2 regions of the Bacillus sp. THAF10 genome follow, and region 2 is predicted to be linked to the other one. Evidence: a T-box and tRNA genes for the amino acid it is inferred to sense, from the RefSeq annotation. Region 2 holds a T-box; the other holds one or more tRNA genes.

Region 1 (9,328 bases), 400 kb from region 2:
TGGAAGCACGATGGTGAACAGTGGAGCTGTGTCTGGTAACGGTTATCTATTTGTCGCAGACCTTGCTTCAAACCTTCAAGTGTATGACGTTTATACTGGTGAGAAGCTTCATACCTATAGCTTGAAAAACGTCAGTACAACAGGCGTAGCTATTACTGATGGACAAGTTGTGGTTGGAGATCATTCTGGTGTCACCAGTTTTGAAGCACCTGGGAAATTAACTGGTACAATTACAAATACCGATGGACAACCTGTTCAAGCAAAGCTAACGATCATGGAAACTGGAGTGTCTGTTGAAGCGGACGAAAACGGAGCTTACACACTTCACGCTTCCCCAGGAACGTACAATGTGAAGGTTGCTTATTACGGATTAAAGCAAAAAGTAGAAGAAATAACGTTTGTTTCAGGTTATAACACGATAAAGAATTTTGAGCTAGAGGCTGCTGCATTAGGTTCCGTCTCTGTTGAAGTGAAGGATAAAAGAACAAAGCATGCTTTAGAGAATGTTTCCATTACTATTTTGGATACACCACATGAGGGTAGCTCTGGAAATGATGGGAAATTTAATTTCTCAGAGGTATATGAAGGATCATATGCTGTGCAATTTTCTTTTGCAGGCTATGTAGATGAAGTAATAGAAGTAAAAGTCAAAGCAGGAGAAAATACCGCTGTTAGTTATGAAATGACTCCTGTTGATGTAGCTGTATTGGATGATTACAATGGAGAAATTACAAGATTCTTGAATAACAATGGCATTCCTGCTGAACAACGTGGATGGGACATTGTGGATGAAATTGGTAGCTATCAAGTTTTATACATGAATGGTGCTTATACTTCCATGGGTGAAAAACCTAGTGAGGAAGCGTTTGAAGAGCTTGTAGCAGCAGCGGATGAACATGGAGTTAGCGTCGTATTTGCTGATACTTGGGGCATAAGCTATGGTAGTTTAAGACATCTTTGGGAGTTTAGAAATGACCCAGCTCAATACGACTCTGACTATAACCCAGCGACTATTCGCCTACGTGTAAACGAAACGCATCCTATCTTGGAAGGACTAGATGTTAATACAAACTATGATCTTCACCACAATGGAGACTTTGTTTGGTTTAATCAATACTCCGGTCGCAATCTTGCAAGCGTAGGAAGCACAAGACTTGGCTTTGTTGGAGCAGGTGTTGCGTATAAAGGTGTAACAGAAGATAGTGCCCATTTACTATTATCTACAGGAGCTGCATCTCCTTGGGTATCTCCATTTAATGGATGGTTGCCAACGCAACAGCAAATCATGCTGAACGGTGTTCGATATGTGATGGATGCTGAATTTGGTGAAGTGAGTGGTTCTGTTGTTGATGAGAATGGAAATCCTTTGGATGTTACGGTAGAAGTTGTTGACACTGGAGTGCATGTTCCATCAAGTGGCGGAGCATATAAACTATTCCATGACGAAGGCTTGTTTGAAGTTGCCTACCGAAAAGCTGGCTATGAAACGAAAACAGCCACAGTTGAATTTAAAAATGGCGAGCCAGTTGTTAATAATATCGTTATGGGTGTTTCTAATAGTGGTACAGTATCGGGACAAGTAACCAATAAGATTACTGGACAAGCGATACCATATGTAGAAATCAACTTGTATGATGAACAAGGCAATCTTGTCGCAGAAGAAGTGAGCTCTATTAACGGTGCATATGATATTGCTGGGTTAGATGAAGCAACCTATCGATTAGAAATTATTCTAAGAGATTATGTAACGTATAAACAGACAATCGAAGTTGCAAGTGAACCTATTCAGTTAAATATTGAGCTTTATCCTTCTCCTGACGTTGGTGTGATCGGAGATTCGTCATTTGGATCCTTGAGAGAGCTTTTAGAGGGCCATGGTATAGAAGCGACTGATTATTCTAATATCAGTAGCATTTTACCTGAATTACAAAACCTGGATGTAGTATTTTTTAACGACCAATCTACCACAAGTGTAACCTTGGAAGTGTTAGAGGAATTCTTAGCTGAAGCAGACAAACATGAGGTGAGTGTCATTTTTGGTGACACATACTGGTCTGGCTCCGGTTTGAATCATCTTGTGAATAGATTCCAAGATCCAGAGTCACGTACCACTCATAGAGATCGCAATAGTTCAGCTGGTTACGTGGTATTAGAAAAAAATCCGATTTTTGGAGATTTAGAGCCTGGGGATTTTGTTGATATTCTTTTACCAAACCGAAGCGATATTGCATATTTCGAAGGGTATTCTGGCTATCCAATTGCCAATATCAAGCATGAAGCTCATGAAGAAGCGCATGGTTCAGGTATTGCATACAAACCAAGAACTGGAACGAGTATGGAGCTGTTAATGAGTGGGCATGGTATATCATTCACTCATGATAATAGACACTATACCGAAAGCGGAAAACAAATTTTTGTTAATGCGATCCTTTGGGCAGCTTACATTGAATACAACACGATTGAGGGATACATTACGGACGAAGAAGGAAATCCACTCTATGCACATGTACAGGTGGAAGGGGAAGGTTTAAGTTCATGGACTGACCCAGAAACAGGCTACTTTAGCATTGCCGCCTTGGATGGGGATTATGATTTAGAAATAAATTCTTTCGCCTATCAAACTGCAGCAAAATCAGTAACAGTCAATGAAGATCTTGGACAGTTCACAGTAAAAATGGCACTTCAAGAAAGCATCGGTTCCATTGAAGGGAAGTTCTTCGACGAGAATACACTTGAAGGAATTCAAGGTGTTCATATTGAGGTGAAAGACCATCCACGTGAAGCTACAACAAATGTGAGTGGAAACTTTACCATGGAGCATTTTGTCCCTGGAACATACTCTTTAGTGGTGAAAAAAGAAGGCTATGTACAACAGGAGATGGAGGTAGAAGTAAAAGCAGATGAAGCAACAGTGCTGAATCGTAAAATGAAACCATCACCAAAAATCGGGGTGATTGTGGATGGACAGCTCTCATCGGTTGTAAATTTAAAAGATTATTTAACTCCTAGAGGTTATATAGTAGAAGATCTCTATTACACAGATCTAGATAGAATTAGTGATTATGATCTGATTTTTGCTAATTCCGACTACAATAATAGCCTAAACCCTGAAAAACAGGTATTTCTTGATTTCGTTAAAGAACTGGACAAAACAGAAACGTCCGTTATCTGGACTGGTAATGGAGGTCCTAGGGGAAGTATTCGATTCCTTGTCGATTATGTAGGAGATCCAGCTATAGAACGAGCTGGAAGTCTGTCTTCCTCACAGAATGTACTAACAGTTGATATTATTGAGGATCATCCATTGTTTGAAGGAGTTAAACGGGATGAAAATGGTCAATTCTCGTTTGCTGGTCGTTATTATTATGGATTTGATGGCTACACAGGGAAAACTATTGCAACCGTTTCTCACCCAGGTCAGGGAGAGTTAGGAAGCTTTGCTGCCTATGGCGGACGAACACTGAACAGTGTGGAAGTTCTATTGTCTAACATGACAATAGGTTACGGTTTTACAGAATCCACTTACTTTGATGAAAGCAGGGAACGTATTCTAAATAATGCGCTTGTTTGGGCATTAGATAACACCGAACCTCTTGTTGGGGAGATTCATGGTCAGATTAATAACAACTTTGACCGAGGGGTATCCTCCGTCATTACAGTAGAGGAAACTGGTTATACCTTCAAAACAGAGCCAGATGGTTCATTCTTCTTGGCGCTTGACACAGGCACCTACACATTGAATGTAGAGGCATTCGGACATGAAGATAAGAGCTTTGAAGTTAATGTGGTACGTGGTGAAAGTAAGGAAGAAACATATGTTATTACTTCAGAAAATGCAGGCCTCATTAAAGGGCATGTGAAGGCGGAAGATACAAATGCTGGAATTAAAGGTGCGCTAATACGATTAGAAGGAACACCTTTACAAACTACCACAGATGAAAATGGCTACTATGAGCTACAAGCTCCTGCTGGTGTGACGTATCAAGCACGTGTAACAGCGAATGGATATACGCCACAGGTGGTTCCAGCTCAGGTGGAGAAGGATGAAGAAGTTACTCTTAACTTCACCTTGGGTATCTCTCAAAAAATTGCTGTAGTAGGAACGTCTACTAATAATGGCAGGCTTGTACCATTCCTTGAGCAACAAGGATATGAAGCGATTGCTTGGCTAAATGGTGATGTAGATCAATTAATGGAAGAGTTAGAGGAATATGTGCTAGTTATATTAAATGATAGAAATTCTTCGGCAATGCCAGAAGCGAAGTTTAAAGATTTCCTAGACTTGGCTGATAGTTATGGGGTAAGTACTATCTTCACCAGCCAATTTGCTGGAGGAACAATTCGTGATTTGAGTAGTTTCTATGGAGATCCAGCATCTGTGACTCAAGGATTCTCTCCAGGACATATCAATTACACGGTTGTAGAGGATCACCCAATTTTTGCAGGATATGAAGTTGGAGATGTCATTCGAATTGCTGACAATGGCGAATCGAACCAGCAATGGTCTTACTTCACTGAATACAGTGGTACAAAGCTTGCTGACCTTACGCATGACGAAAAAGGGACGCTAGGTGACGGTGTTGCTTACAAATTCAGTACTGCTAATTCTGTTCATGTACTCCTAGGAAGCTTGCATGCAGGCTCTTATGGACACCCTAACTCAAGGTGGACAGAAGACGCCAAACGAATTTTTGTCAATGCAGTAGATTGGGCAATGTCTGCTAGTCTTGGTGAAATAGTGGGTACTGTTCAGGATCAAGAAGGAGAGCCGATTGCAGGAGCAACTGTATCTATTGAAAGTGAAGGGTTAACCACACAGACAAACGCTGAAGGACAGTACCGTATAGGTATTGGAACTGGCAGCTATGAAGTAAAGGCTCGCGCTCACGGCTATTCTACTCAAACCGTAACAGTAGATGTGGAAGAACTTGGCCAAGCTGTAGAATTAAACTTTGAAATGGAAAAAACCGATCGTATGAGCCTCTCCGGTAATATTACGGATCTTGATGGAAAAGGCATTAATGGTGCCATGGTTACTCTGAAAGAGAAAGAGGGATTATACGAAGAGTCAGTGGAAACAGATGATACAGGCTCTTATGTATTTGAAGAGCTGATTGCAGGCGAATATGAAATCGAAGTGAAAGTAAATGGCTATCAGACCATCACCCAGGCAGTTAGTATTGAAGATGGTGCAAGCGTGGAATTAGACTTTAAATTAAGTGATTTCAACGTAGCTGTACTAGGAGATGTGAAAACATCGCTAACTGACTTCTTGAATGAAAATGGTTTTGCAGCACAAAGTCGTAATTGGGATATTGTAGACGATGTTTACAATTATTCTGTCATCATTGTCAATGAAAAAGATGCAACGGAAGAACAAATAAATAAATTGATTGAAGAAAGTGATAAAAATGAAACAAGCTTAGTCTTTACAGACACTTGGGGAGTGGATGGATCCATCCAACTATTAGAAAAAGTGTTTGGCAGTCCTACAGTAGCAGAACATGGATATAATGAAGGAGCTATCCATGTAGAGGCACTTCAAGAGCATGGCATCTTCTCCGGATTAGATGGTGAAACGATTAAAATTCATAGTGAGAAGAGCCCTTACGCCACTTTTGAAAATTATGAGGGTGTTACACTAGCTTCACTTAAAGTGGACGGAGAAGATAAGGGTGCAACCATTGCCTATGACTTTAGAAGTGAAAACCATATGCATCTATTATTGTCCACTTATGCAGTTAACAACATGATCAGCCCAACTCAAGGCTGGACACAGCAAGGTAAACAACTATATCTTCAAGCGATTGAATGGGCTAGAGATGGAGTACAGGAATTACCAGAAGCTCCAATTGCAGATGAGGAAGAGATTATCTCAACCGATGGTAATGTGAAAATTACTGGTAAAGCGGAATATAGAAGTACGGTCACTCTTTTAAATGGTGAAGAGGTTCTTGCTACAGCATCACCAGAAAAAGATGGAACATTCAGTATCGAGGTGAGCGGTCTAGAGGATAACGAATATGAGCTAAATTTAGTTGCTCATAATTTTGCTGGAGAAGTTATTTCTGATACGAAGGTGATGGTGATAGTTGATAGGGAAGCGCCACAGCTAAATGTGACCTCACCGGTAAACAACATGGTAACAGGCAAAGAAGTTGTAGATGTAAATGGCTCTGCTACTGATGCCAACTTAGACGAGGTATTAGTAAATGGAGAGAAAGTAGAAGTAAATGATGCTGGAGAGTTCTCCACTAGAATTATTCTTGAAGAAGGTACACATACAATCACAGTGGAAGCTACGGATTTAGCTGGAAAAGTCACGAAGGTTGAGCGACAGGTGACAGTGGACTTAAGTACACCAGAAATGACGGATTTATCTCCGTCTGCTGATCTTTATGTGAAAACTGGAGATAAAGTGGACATTTCCTTTAGAAGTGAATCAGAAGGTGGAACGGCAACTTATTCCATCAAGCTTCCAGCGCAGTTCACTACGCAGACTACGGGCAATATGATGGAAGAAGTAGAGCCTGGAGTTTATAAAGGGACTTGGACGGTTCCTGCTAATGTGGATCTTCAAGGTGCTGTAATTGAAGTGGAATTCATGGATGTTGCAGGCAACAGAGTTGTTCAAGAAACAGCTGGTAAATTGTTTATTTCGAAAGAATCTATTAGTCGAATTTCAGGGGCAACTAGATCACTAACGGCAATCGAAATCAGTAAAAATGGTTGGACTTCAGCGGACACTGTCGTATTGGCTCGATTAGACAATTATGCTGATGCTCTAGCTGGTGCACCGTTAGCATATAAACTAGGAGCGCCGATTCTATTAACGAAAACCGCTAAGCTATCTGATGGAGTGTTAGATGAAATTCAGCGTTTAGGTGCTACTAAAGTTGTGGTGCTTGGAGGAACAAAGGCAATTAATGATGGAGTGGTAGATGCTCTTAAAGAGGAAGGATTAAAAGTGTCCAGAATCTCTGGGTCAGATCGTTATGAAACTGCATCACTCATCGCAAATCATGTTGCGCCAAAAGGAACAACTAAAGCGGTTGTTGCCAATGGCCGTAACTTCCCTGATGCCCTTTCCGTTGCTTCCTATGCAGCGATGCAAGGTCTACCAATACTGTTAACAAAACCGGATGAATTACCTTCCAGTACAAATAAAGCCCTAAAAGCTTTAGGGGTCACAAACAGTATGGTGATAGGTGGAACAGCGGTGGTTAATGAAAAAGTAATGGATAAGATTCCAGGATCCATCCGAGTAAGTGGGAAAGATAGATATGAGACGAACATTGCAGTAGCAAAAGCATTCAATATGGTTAGTCAAAACATGTATGTAGCAACAGGCAGAAACTTTGCCGATGCACTAACCGGATCAGTTTTAGCAGCTAAGAACAACAGCGGTATTTTATTAGTAGGGAATAACGTATCTACCGCACTGTCTCAATACCTGAAGGAAAATAACGTAAATAGACTTACCATGTTTGGTGGTGAGAAGGCTGTAAGTGAAGAGGTTGCAGCAGAATTAGAAAAAATCATCAAATAAAAGAAGGTAGAAAATGCCCTGGGGTTCCCCTAGGGCATTTTCACTATTTAATAGAAAGAAAAAAACACCACTGCACTTTATGCAGTGGTGTTAAATATGGAGCATAGGGGGCTCGAACCCCTGACCTCTACGCTGCCAGCGTAGCGCTCTCCCAGCTGAGCTAATGCCCCGTTGCGACTGAATTTATTTTATCAAAAAATTCCAAGTTTGCAAATACTTTTTTTAATCCAAGTTTTCCACTTCTGCTTGGATAACGCCTGTTAAGGACTTAATATCACTGTAAACATCCGTTGTATACACCGCTTTTTTCGTTGTAACGATACAATTAAGAACGATATCATCCTTTTCTTCTTTAATCTTCACTCTTTTTATGGAGAGGTTTTTCTCTCTGATCTCTTTCATTATATTAGTAAGATTTACGCTCTTCTCTATAAAAATCTTCACTTTAATTTCTTTTTCTTTTAGTTTTTTTGGACCTACTAGATCAAAAAGGGAAGGAATCACTTTGACACCAAGAATAATAAAAATAACGCCAAAAGCTCCTTCAATAAAAAATCCTGCGCCAATTGTGATTCCAAGTGCTGCAGATGCTAACACTAATGCTGCGGTTGTTAGACCTGAAATAGCCTCATTGCTTCTTCTTAATATTACCCCTGCACCTAGAAAACCAATGCCGCTTATTACATATGAAGGAATACGTCCTGGATCCATCGGACGAGAATACTCTTTGGAGTAAAGAAAAGCAGACTCATAGGAAACAATCGTAAGTAAGCAGGCCATGACAGACACAATAACACACGTCTTTAATCCAAGCGGTTTTCCCTTTAATTCTCGCTCTAACCCAATTATCACTCCAGCGATGGTAGCAAAAGTTAATTTAATAATGAAATCATTTGTCTCAAGATGTTCTAAAAAAAACTCCATGTGCCCCCTCCTGACATTATTACAGCAGAAAATGAAAATAAATTGTTAGAGAAGTATAACAATATTCTGTACAATTAGAAAGTATCTATTATATTTAAGTTTGGATTGGTGATTAAGAATGAATAAATGGTTGAATCCATATATGGCACTCGCAGTCGGGGTTATTACTGTTTCTGCATCGGCTATTTTTGTAAAACTAGCCGATGCTCCTGCAGGCGTAATTGCATTCTATCGGCTTTTTTTCTCCGTAATTTTTCTTTTACCCATATTTTTATGGAAGTATGTTGGTGAATTAAAAAACATCACCAAAAGAGATTGGTTTTTTTCTGCAATAGCTGGTACATTTTTAGCTTTTCACTTTATTTTATGGTTTGAATCCTTGAACTATACCAGTGTTGCAAGCTCTACAGTATTGGTCACCCTCCAGCCACTCTTTGCTTTTTTGGGTACCTACATCTTTTTTCGTGAAAGGCTGAGTGCACGTGCTATCATATCTGGTATTCTTGCAGTTACTGGAAGCTTTATTATAAGTTGGGGTGATTTTAAAATTAGCGGGATGGCATTGTTTGGTGATTTTCTTGCATTAATTGCCTGTGCCCTTGTAACCGCCTATCTTCTATTTGGCCAGGATGTCAGAAAGAGAGTTTCCATCATTACCTATACGTTTATTGTGTATAGTTTTAGTTGTCTGACATTGTTTATCTATGTTCTTATTTCAGGAGATTCGTTCACAAATTATGCTGCATCAGATTGGTTTTGGTTTATCATGCTAGCAATTTTCCCGACACTCTTAGGGCATTCTTTATTTAATTGGGCAATTAAGTATATCAGTACGAATGTAATTTCTATGGCTAT
Region 2 (9,328 bases):
CTATTCAAACAGAAATAACAAAAGAGGACAATACAGAATCGTGAATTCTGCATGTCCTCTTTTTTTAGGTTGTTTATTGTTCTTCTTCCTCTGCTAGGAAGGTATTTAACATTTCTTCAATCATGTCCCACTCTTCGTCTGTTTCAACTGGCTCAAGATCGCCACCTTCATCAGATTCATTTGGCACAAAGCTAGAAGCGTGAATTTCGATATCTTCATTGTCGTCTTCATCTGCCCCTACTGGATAATAAAGTACGTATGATTTACCAAACTCTTCTGATTCGAACGTAAACAAAACCTCACAAAGCTGCTCGTTGCCGTTTTCATCTACTACTGTAATATGCTGTTCTCCGTGTTCCATTCTAATCACCTCAAAATTATTGTTGACTGTCTAAGTATCCTTGTAAAATAACAACTGCAGCCATTTTATCAATCACTTGTTTTCTTTTTTTTCTGCTAACATCTGCTGTCAGCAGAATTCTTTCTGCTGCAACAGTGGAAAGACGTTCATCCCAATAGATGACGGGGAGTCCCGTTTTTTCTGTTAGCTTTGCTCCATATGCTTGGCTAGCTTCGCCACGTGGACCTACAGAGCCATTCATATTCTTTGGCAAGCCAATCACTACTTTTTCCGGCTTGTACTCTGCGATTATCTGTTTTAATCGTTTAAAGCCGAGGTTGTTGACTGCCTCGTCAATTTTTATCGTTTCCAATCCTTGTGCAGTCCATCCCATTTCATCGCTCACTGCGACACCAACGGTTTTGGACCCAACGTCTAAGCCTAAAATGCGCATGTACTACTCCTTGCGGTGCTGTTCTAGGTACGATTTTACTAACTCTTCAATTAGCTCGTCCCTCTCAATTTTACGAATCAGTGTTCTCGCGTCTTTGTGACGGGGAATATAAGCAGGGTCTCCGGAAAGTAAGTAGCCGACAATCTGATTAATTGGATTGTAGCCTTTTTCCTGCAGGGCCTCATATACCGTAATTAAAACGTCATCAACATTCGCTTCCAATGCATCTTCCGTAAAGTTAAACTTCATTGTTTTGTCAAAGGAGCTCATCATTTGCACCTCTCTCTTAGACTTCTTATTTATCTGCATGTAAATTGTTACCTATATTGTACACCAAATGTCGTCAATGTTAAACGGATTTTATCCATTCTTCTACATATTGCAGCGCAGAGTCGACTTGTTCTGGGTTCTTTCCACCAGCTTGTGCCATATCAGGACGGCCCCCACCGCCTCCGCCACAGCGAGTTGCTACCTCTTTTACTACCTTACCAGCATGATAGCCTTTTTCAATAAGATCTTTTGTCACACCAGCGGAAATGTTTACTTTTCCGTCCTGCACACTTGCAAGTACTATGATACCAGACTCAAGCTTTGTTTTTAAATCATCCACCATTGTGCGGAGATTGTTCATGTCGGTTCCAGCTACTTTACTCACAAGCATCGTGACGCCGTTCACGTCTTTTGCTTTCGAGGAAAGGGAGGATGCTTCAATATTCCCAAGCTTTGCAGATAAAGACTGATTTTCCCTTTGAAGCTCTTTTAAATCGATAAGTAAGGCGTCGATACGGGAGCTTACATCTTGCGGTTTCGTCTTTAATTTCCCTGCCGCTTCTTTTAACAATTGCACCTGATCATTCATAAGGCGATACGCACCTTCACCTGTTACCGCTTCGATTCTGCGTGTACCTGCTCCAATTCCTGACTCACTTACAATTTTAAACAACCCAATCGCGGAAGTGTTTGAAACATGGCAGCCTCCACAAAGCTCGATGCTATAATTATCCACTTGAACGACACGGACAATATCGCCATATTTTTCTCCGAACAGCGCCATTGCTCCCATTTCTTTCGCTTCCGTAATACTCTTGTTTTCAATGACCACATTTATACTTGCCCAAATTTTCTCGTTCACAATCGCTTCAATTCTTTCCATTTCTTCCTGTGTTACTTGGCCAAAATGAGAGAAGTCAAAGCGCATCCTTTCAGAAGTAACAAGAGAACCTGCTTGGTTAACATGTGTTCCTAGAACGTCTTTTAACGCTTGATGAAGTAAATGCGTTGCCGTGTGGTTTTTCACAATTTGCGCTCTGTTTTGTGCATGCACTTCTGCTTTTACTGCTTGCTCTCGATGAAGCTCTCCTTCTTCCACGATGACAGTGTGGAGGTTTTGACCATTTGGAGCCTTTTGCACATCCTTCACAAACCCTCGTCCACTTTCGGTAGCTAGGTATCCATGATCAGCCACCTGTCCGCCGCTTTCGGCATAAAATGGAGTTTCTGACAAAATAATTTGTACTTCCTCACCAGCACCAGCCGTATCTACAAGCTCGCCATTTTTCACGATAACAGAAAGCGTTGACTCTACCGTCAATTGATTATAACCTACAAAGCTGCTTTCAGAGCGAATTTCGCCAAGCACACCAGACTGAATCTGCATGGAACTAGAATCCTGACGAGCAGCGCGGGCACGCTCGCGTTGCATTTCCATTTCCTTTTCAAAGCCAGGGTGATCGAGAGTCATGCCATCCTCTTCCACATATTCTTCTGTTAATTCAACTGGGAACCCGTACGTGTCATAAAGACGGAACACATCTGATCCTGAAATAACGGTCCTTCCTTCTTCTTTTGCTTTAGAGATCACAGTTGATAGAATCGCAAGCCCCTCATTTAACGTCTCATGGAAGCGCTCTTCTTCCGTTTTCACCACTCGCTGGATGAACTCTTGCTTTTCTTTTACCTCTGGGTAGAAATCGACCATGATTTCCGCCACAACAGGCACAAGCTCAAACATAAATGGACGGTTGATTCCAAGTTGCTTTGCATACCGAACAGCTCTTCTTAACAGGCGGCGAAGCACATAGCCACGCCCTTCGTTTGATGGAAGCGCTCCGTCTCCCACCGCAAAAGTTACCGTACGAATATGGTCTGCGATTACTTTAAACGCTACATCCTTTTCATGGTCCTTACGGTATTTCTCTCCTGATACACTTTCTGTCGCTTCAATAATTGGGATAAACAAATCCGTATCAAAGTTTGTTGGAACATCCTGAATAACAGAAACCATTCGCTCAAGTCCCATACCTGTATCAATGTTCTTCTTTGGTAGTGGGGTATAGGTATGATCAGGGTTATGATTGAACTCTGAAAATACAAGGTTCCAAATTTCTAAGTAACGCTCATTTTCCCCTCCTGGATAAAGTTCAGGATCATTTGCATCGTTACCATAGCTTTCTCCACGGTCATAGAAAATTTCAGTGTTTGGACCACTCGGGCCTTCCCCAATATCCCAGAAGTTCCCTTCCAAGCGGATAATCCGTTCAGCTGGCACTCCTATAACTTCATTCCAGTATTTGTATGCTTCTTCGTCTTCTGGATGAATGGTAACAGATAGTTTTTCCTCATCAAAGCCAATCCATTGGTCGCTAGTAAGAAACTCCCAAGCCCAGTCAATAGCTTCTTTTTTGAAATATTCCCCGATGGAAAAATTTCCGAGCATTTCAAAAAATGTATGATGACGCGCAGTTTTTCCTACGTTTTCAATATCGTTCGTCCGAATCGATTTTTGCGCATTACAAATGCGTGGATTTGGTGGAATCACACGTCCATCAAAGTATTTTTTTAAGGTTGCCACTCCACTATTGATCCACAGTAGGGATGGATCTTCGTGTGGTACTAGGGATGCACTTGGCTCGACTGCGTGTCCTTTTTCTTTAAAGAAATCTAAAAACATTTGGCGAACTTCAGCAGATGTTAACTTTTTCATTTTGATTACCTCCTTATTTAAACATAAAAAACTCCCGTCCCTATAAAACAGGGACGAGAGTGTTCTCGCGGTACCACCCTGATTATGACTAAAAATAGCCATCTCTCAGACTGCGTTTAACGGGGCAAGCCGGCAACATTTTACGCTGCACTCTGGATTAGCTTTCCGTTACCCTTCATTTTAGAGTTCTTTCAGCCTCGGAACTCCTCTCTACGTGAGCAAATCTTGCTCCCAAAAAATGGTCTGTAACGTACTTTGATCCTTCTTTGAATTACTTGTATGTAGCTTTTATGTTTCGATTATATGCAAGAGAATGTGGAATGTCAATGCTTGATAAAATGTGCACTTACATGGGTTAAGGTAACCTTTAAGATAGCAAATACCGGAACTGCTAAGATTAACCCAACTACACCAGCCACTTCCCCACCAATTAACAGTGCTAAAATGATAAACACCGGATGAATATGCAGGCTTTTTCCTACAATCAACGGAGATAATATGTTTCCCTCCACAAATTGCAGGCCAAAAATAATGACAACGACAATGATCACCATCTTAAATGACATTGTTAACGCAATAATGACGGCTGGAAACGCACCAATAATGGGACCAAAATACGGGATAACATTGGTAATTCCAATAATGACCCCAAGGACAAGGGCATACTTCATACCACTGATCCATAGGCTCGCTGATGCTAAAACACCTATAAGCAAACATACGGTAAGCTGTCCTCTGATATAGCTTCCTAGGGAGAGATCCACATCTTTTAAGAATGCAATTCCACCTTCACGCCATTTACGGGGAGTAAGATACCAGATGGTTTTTTTCACCTGATCATAATCCTTTAACAAATAAAAAACTATGAAAGGAATGACAATAAGGATGAAAAAGGAATTTAAGATTCCCTTTAGCCCTTTAACAATCTTTGTCATTAAATTTGAGAGCATCGCTTCAAATTCATTAAACGTTTGGTCCACTTTCGTATGAACCCCATCAGGCCAGGTTGCAGTGGATTTATGAATCTGTTTAATCCAGGTACTATATGTTTCAGCATATTGAGGGAAATTATCAGAAAGCTCCCGGAACTGTTTAATAATAACGGGGATTCCATGATAGAGGCCAAGGCCAAGGCTACCAAAAAACAACAAATATATGACCAAAATAGCTACAGGTCTTGGAACTCCACGGTTATGTGTTTTCTCCACAACCGGATGCAACAAATAGGTGATAAAAATACTAATAAAAAACGGAATACTAATAACAAAAACAACCCGAAGTATTGGTTGCCATAAGGGACTTAATTTCATAAACACATATAAAATTATCATAACGAGTAGAAGTGTACCTAGCCGTAACAGCCATTTCTTCTGTTTTTCCAAGAGAAACGCCTCCTACTCGTTATTTTCTATTTAGTTCTGCTTAAATATACGAACTTTTATTTCAGTTGTGATAGGGCCTCTCCTACTGTTTGGATCATAAACTGAAGGTCATCATCCGTTATCGTAAGTGGTGGAGAAAGTGTTAGAACATTATTATAACCGGCCACTGTCGCTCCGTTTTTCCCAATAAGTAGCCCCTTCTTTTTGCAGTAGCCAATCACTTCATTGGTTTTGCCTATTTCTATTGGCTCTTTTGTAGCTTTATCCTTTACCAGCTCTATTCCTATTAAGAGTCCTTTTCCTCTGACATCGCCAACATTTGGATGATTGGAAAGTCGTGATTTTAACTCACTTAATAGGATGGCGCCTTTTTCTGCTGAACGTTCCATCAATCTTTCTGACTCTAAAATCTCTAAGTTTTTCAAGGCAAGGGCACACGCGGCAGGACTACCTCCGAACGTGTTTACATGGCGGAGATAATCATATTCTTGGCTACCTTTGAACTGCTCATAAATCTCTTTTTTGACCGCCGTTGCAGACAAAGGCAAATAGGCACTAGTGATTCCTTTGGCCATTGTAATAATATCAGGCTGGACACCATAATTCATGAAACCAAATTTTTTCCCTGTTCTGCCGAAGCCACAAATCACTTCATCTACTATTAATAGCGCTCCATGCTTTTTGCATATATCATGGACATCACGCATGTAGGTCTCTGGCGGAGTCAAGATTCCACCCCCTGTGATGATGGGCTCCATAATCATGGCAGCAATCGTTTCACTTAACTCCCAGGTCATTACCTGATCCACATCTGTCACACAACGCATTTTCATCGTATTCTCAAGATGACCATCCTCCATCCTGTACGTATCAGGTGGTGGAATATGCACAAACCCTGGTGCTAGCGGCTCATACTTATACTTTCGCTGAGCTTGACCTGTAGCAGCTAGAGAACCCATGGTATTGCCATGATAGGAGCGATATCTGGAGACAATTTTATATCGGTCCGATTCTCCTTTTTGAGCATGATATTGTCTGGCAATTTTAAAGGCGGTTTCATTTGCTTCTGAACCGCTATTGGAAAAGAAAATAACATAATCATCCTCAAGCCATTCATTAAGTTTTTCAGCAAGCTTTATAGCAGGCACATGACTTTGGGTGAGTGGAAAATAAGCTAGCTCTTTTAACTGTTCATATGCGGCTTCTGCAAGCTCTGTTCTTCCGTATCCTGCGTTTACACACCATAATCCTGCCATGCCGTCCAAGTATTGCTTGCCATCGATATCTGTTATCCAAGCTCCCTTTGCCTCTTTTATCACCATCGTTGCATCTGGCGTATATGGCTTCATAGAATGCCAAACAAAGCGGTCATCCTGAGCAAGTAAATTTTCCGTTTGATTTATCTTTCCCATTTCACTTCTCCCCTTTTCAAGGAGGGTCCCCCCCTTTGAAGATATGAAAATCTAAAAATCAAATCGTGATGTGATCACTTTTTTGCGGGTGTAGAAATTGACACCATCCTTCCCATTCACATGCAGGTCGCCATAGAAAGAATCCTTCCAGCCGGAAAATGGAAAAAATGCCATTGTCGCAGGAACCCCAACATTAACTCCAATCATTCCTGCGTCTGCTTCTTCCCGGAATTGTCGGACTGCCTTGGCATCTTTTGTATAAATGGTAGCTCCGTTGCCAAACCGGGACTTTTCAATATGTGAGAGGGCTTCATCCAAGTCTTTTGCTCGCAGAAGGCTTAATACAGGTGCAAAGATTTCTTCTTTGGCAATCGTCATCTCTGGCGTAACATGATCAAAAATTGTCGGACCTAGGAAATTGCCTTCCGAATGTTCCTCCATCTCTTTTCTTCCGTCTCGAATTAATGATGCCCCTTCTGAAATTCCTTGGGTGATAAACCCAAGCACTTTTTCTCTGTGAGAGTCTCTAATAACAGCCGTCAACAACACATCTTCATCCATTCCATTTCCGATCGAAAGTTCATTTGCCTTTGCTTTTAATTCCTCGACAAACTTCTCGTTAGTTCCCACCACCACAACAGCACTGCAGGCCATACAACGCTGCCCAGCACTTCCGAACGCAGAGGTAAGAATATGTTGCGCTGCTTTTTCCACATTGGCATCTGGCATCACCACATGATGATTTTTCGCTCCTGATAAAGCTTGCACACGCTTGCCATTTTTTGCTGCTGTTTCATAAACATACTTGGCTACTGGTTGTGAGCCGACAAAAGAAATAGCTTTCACAGCGCCATGATCTAATAACCCATTTACTACATCATGTGCCCCGTGCACGATATTTAGTACCCCATCAGGACCTCCTGCTTCTTTAAATAGTTCAACAAGTCGATTGGCAAGCATTGGGGTACGCTCTGAAGGTTTGAGTATAAAGGTATTTCCACAAGCAATGGCAAGTGGGAACATCCATAGGGGTACCATCATCGGAAAATTAAATGGTGTAATGCCTCCCACAACCCCGAGTGGGTAGCGATACATACTTGAATCGATTTCTTCGGCGATATTGGACAGGGATTCTCCCATCATCAAAGTGGGAGCTCCTGCTGCAAATTCCACACATTCTAACCCTCGCTGCACTTCACCATGTGCTTCTTTGTATGCCTTTCCATTTTCCAACACAATTAATTTTGCAAGTTCATCGTGATGTTTCGATAAGAGATGATGGTAGGCATATAGAATTCTCGCACGCTTTGGTACAGGGGTGTTTTTCCACGTTTTAAACGCTGCTTGAGCTGCTTCTACAGCATCCTCCACATCACTTTTTGTAGAGATTGGAACTTTAGCAAGGCACTCATTTGTGGCCGGATTAATGACCTCATGCTGTTCATTTCCTTTAGAGTCCACCCATACGCCATTAATAAAATTTTGTAGGACAACCGTTTTGTTTGAAGTTAAAGTCACAACTCTTCCTCCTCCTTTTTGGAAATTATGAAAAGGGTCTTACGACTATTATCTGACAAATCAAAAAGTCTTTCATTAGACAAAGTGTAAAACGAATTGTATGTATTAGCTAACATTTTGCTACCAAAAGAAAAAGTGCTGACCTCTAAAAAGATCGCACTTTACTTTCTCCCTCTGGATACCCAGAAGTTGTATGAAGATATTCATAGACCATTACCATAAACTCGATGACTAGCCGTTTTTCTGGGTTCATGAAGTCTTCTCCTAAAAGACTTTCAAGCTTCTGAATGCGGTGATAGAGTGTTTGTCTAACAATAAAAAGCTTGCTTGCGGTTTCTTTTTTTGAACCATTACAGGAAAGATAGACTTTTAGCGTTTCTAGCAATTTCCCATTATGTTTTTTGTCATAAAGAATGACTGGCTCTAAATACTCCATTACAAATTCCCGGAGATCATGCTGCCTTTGCATGAAGGAAATAAGACGATAAATATGGAGTTCTTCAAAACAGGAAAAAACTTCTCCTTTTAATAGTTGCTCTTGAATTTGCAATGCCTCCCAGGCAGATTGAAAACTCTTGGAAAGCTGATCAAGAGGCTGCACATATTTTCCTGCAGCTAGTCGAAGCGTGGGATTCCCTTTTTTATCCTTCTGCTTATCAAGCAGCGCTTTAACTCCTTCCTTCATACTTTCTTTCCAGCTCTTTTCTTCCCTGCTATGTAACATGATGATGGTTAGGGTATTTTTCATCTCAGTGAAAAACAAAGTAAAGCCGAGCTTTTCAAAGGTCGATCGAAATAAAAGGGTCAAGTAGGTTTTATCCAATGAGGGAGCTTGTGGGTCTCCTTTTCTGCAAAGCAGCACCATCCCGCTCTTTTGAAAAAAGCTATCATTTCTACCAAGAAAATTTCGAATCGCCTCCTTTGTCTGCCCGCCTTCCAACCAGCTTCTTAGCCATTCACTTTCTTCTAATCTTCTTTTTTCTTCTACGTATAATCCTCGTAATATATGTTGCGCAAGCGCCGTTACTGTCCTGTCTATCAACAGATGGTCATAATCTGTTAAAACTCTTGTTTCTGATAAGAAATGAATCATTCCATGTTGCTTTTCCATTACATAAACCGGCTGTCTCCAATAATACTCGGTAGTAGCTGGAGAATGCGTGTGGCAGAGGTATTTTTTTCGATCATGAATCGGAACATCTGGGATAAAGATTTTCTCCTTGTTGCTATATTCAAAAA

The links. A T-box is a leader RNA that pairs with one kind of tRNA and senses whether it is charged. The one in region 2 lies ahead of alaS (alanine--tRNA ligase), so its partner is inferred to be a tRNA-Ala.
Region 1: it encodes a tRNA-Ala, which carries the amino acid that the T-box ahead of alaS (alanine--tRNA ligase) is inferred to sense. The anticodon was not compared.

The regions. Positions count from the first base shown of each region.
Region 1 is NZ_CP045403.1:3,176,917-3,186,244, reverse strand. Features, by position in the region: gene FIU87_RS16525 (carboxypeptidase regulatory-like domain-containing protein) at 1-7,549, shown strand, start outside; tRNA gene FIU87_RS16520 (tRNA-Ala) at 7,647-7,719, opposite strand; gene FIU87_RS16515 (MgtC/SapB family protein) at 7,772-8,473, opposite strand; gene FIU87_RS16510 (DMT family transporter) at 8,592-9,328, shown strand, end outside.
Region 2 is NZ_CP045403.1:2,778,011-2,787,338, forward strand. Features, by position in the region: gene FIU87_RS14575 (Rrf2 family transcriptional regulator) at 1-44, shown strand, start outside; gene FIU87_RS14580 (DUF1292 domain-containing protein) at 74-361, opposite strand; gene ruvX (Holliday junction resolvase RuvX) at 378-794, opposite strand; gene FIU87_RS14590 (IreB family regulatory phosphoprotein) at 798-1,064, opposite strand; gene alaS (alanine--tRNA ligase) at 1,144-3,777, opposite strand; T-box leader at 3,824-4,053, opposite strand; gene FIU87_RS14600 (AI-2E family transporter) at 4,101-5,159, opposite strand; gene FIU87_RS14605 (aspartate aminotransferase family protein) at 5,216-6,571, opposite strand; gene FIU87_RS14610 (CoA-acylating methylmalonate-semialdehyde dehydrogenase) at 6,623-8,089, opposite strand; gene FIU87_RS14615 (PucR family transcriptional regulator) at 8,235-9,328, opposite strand, start outside.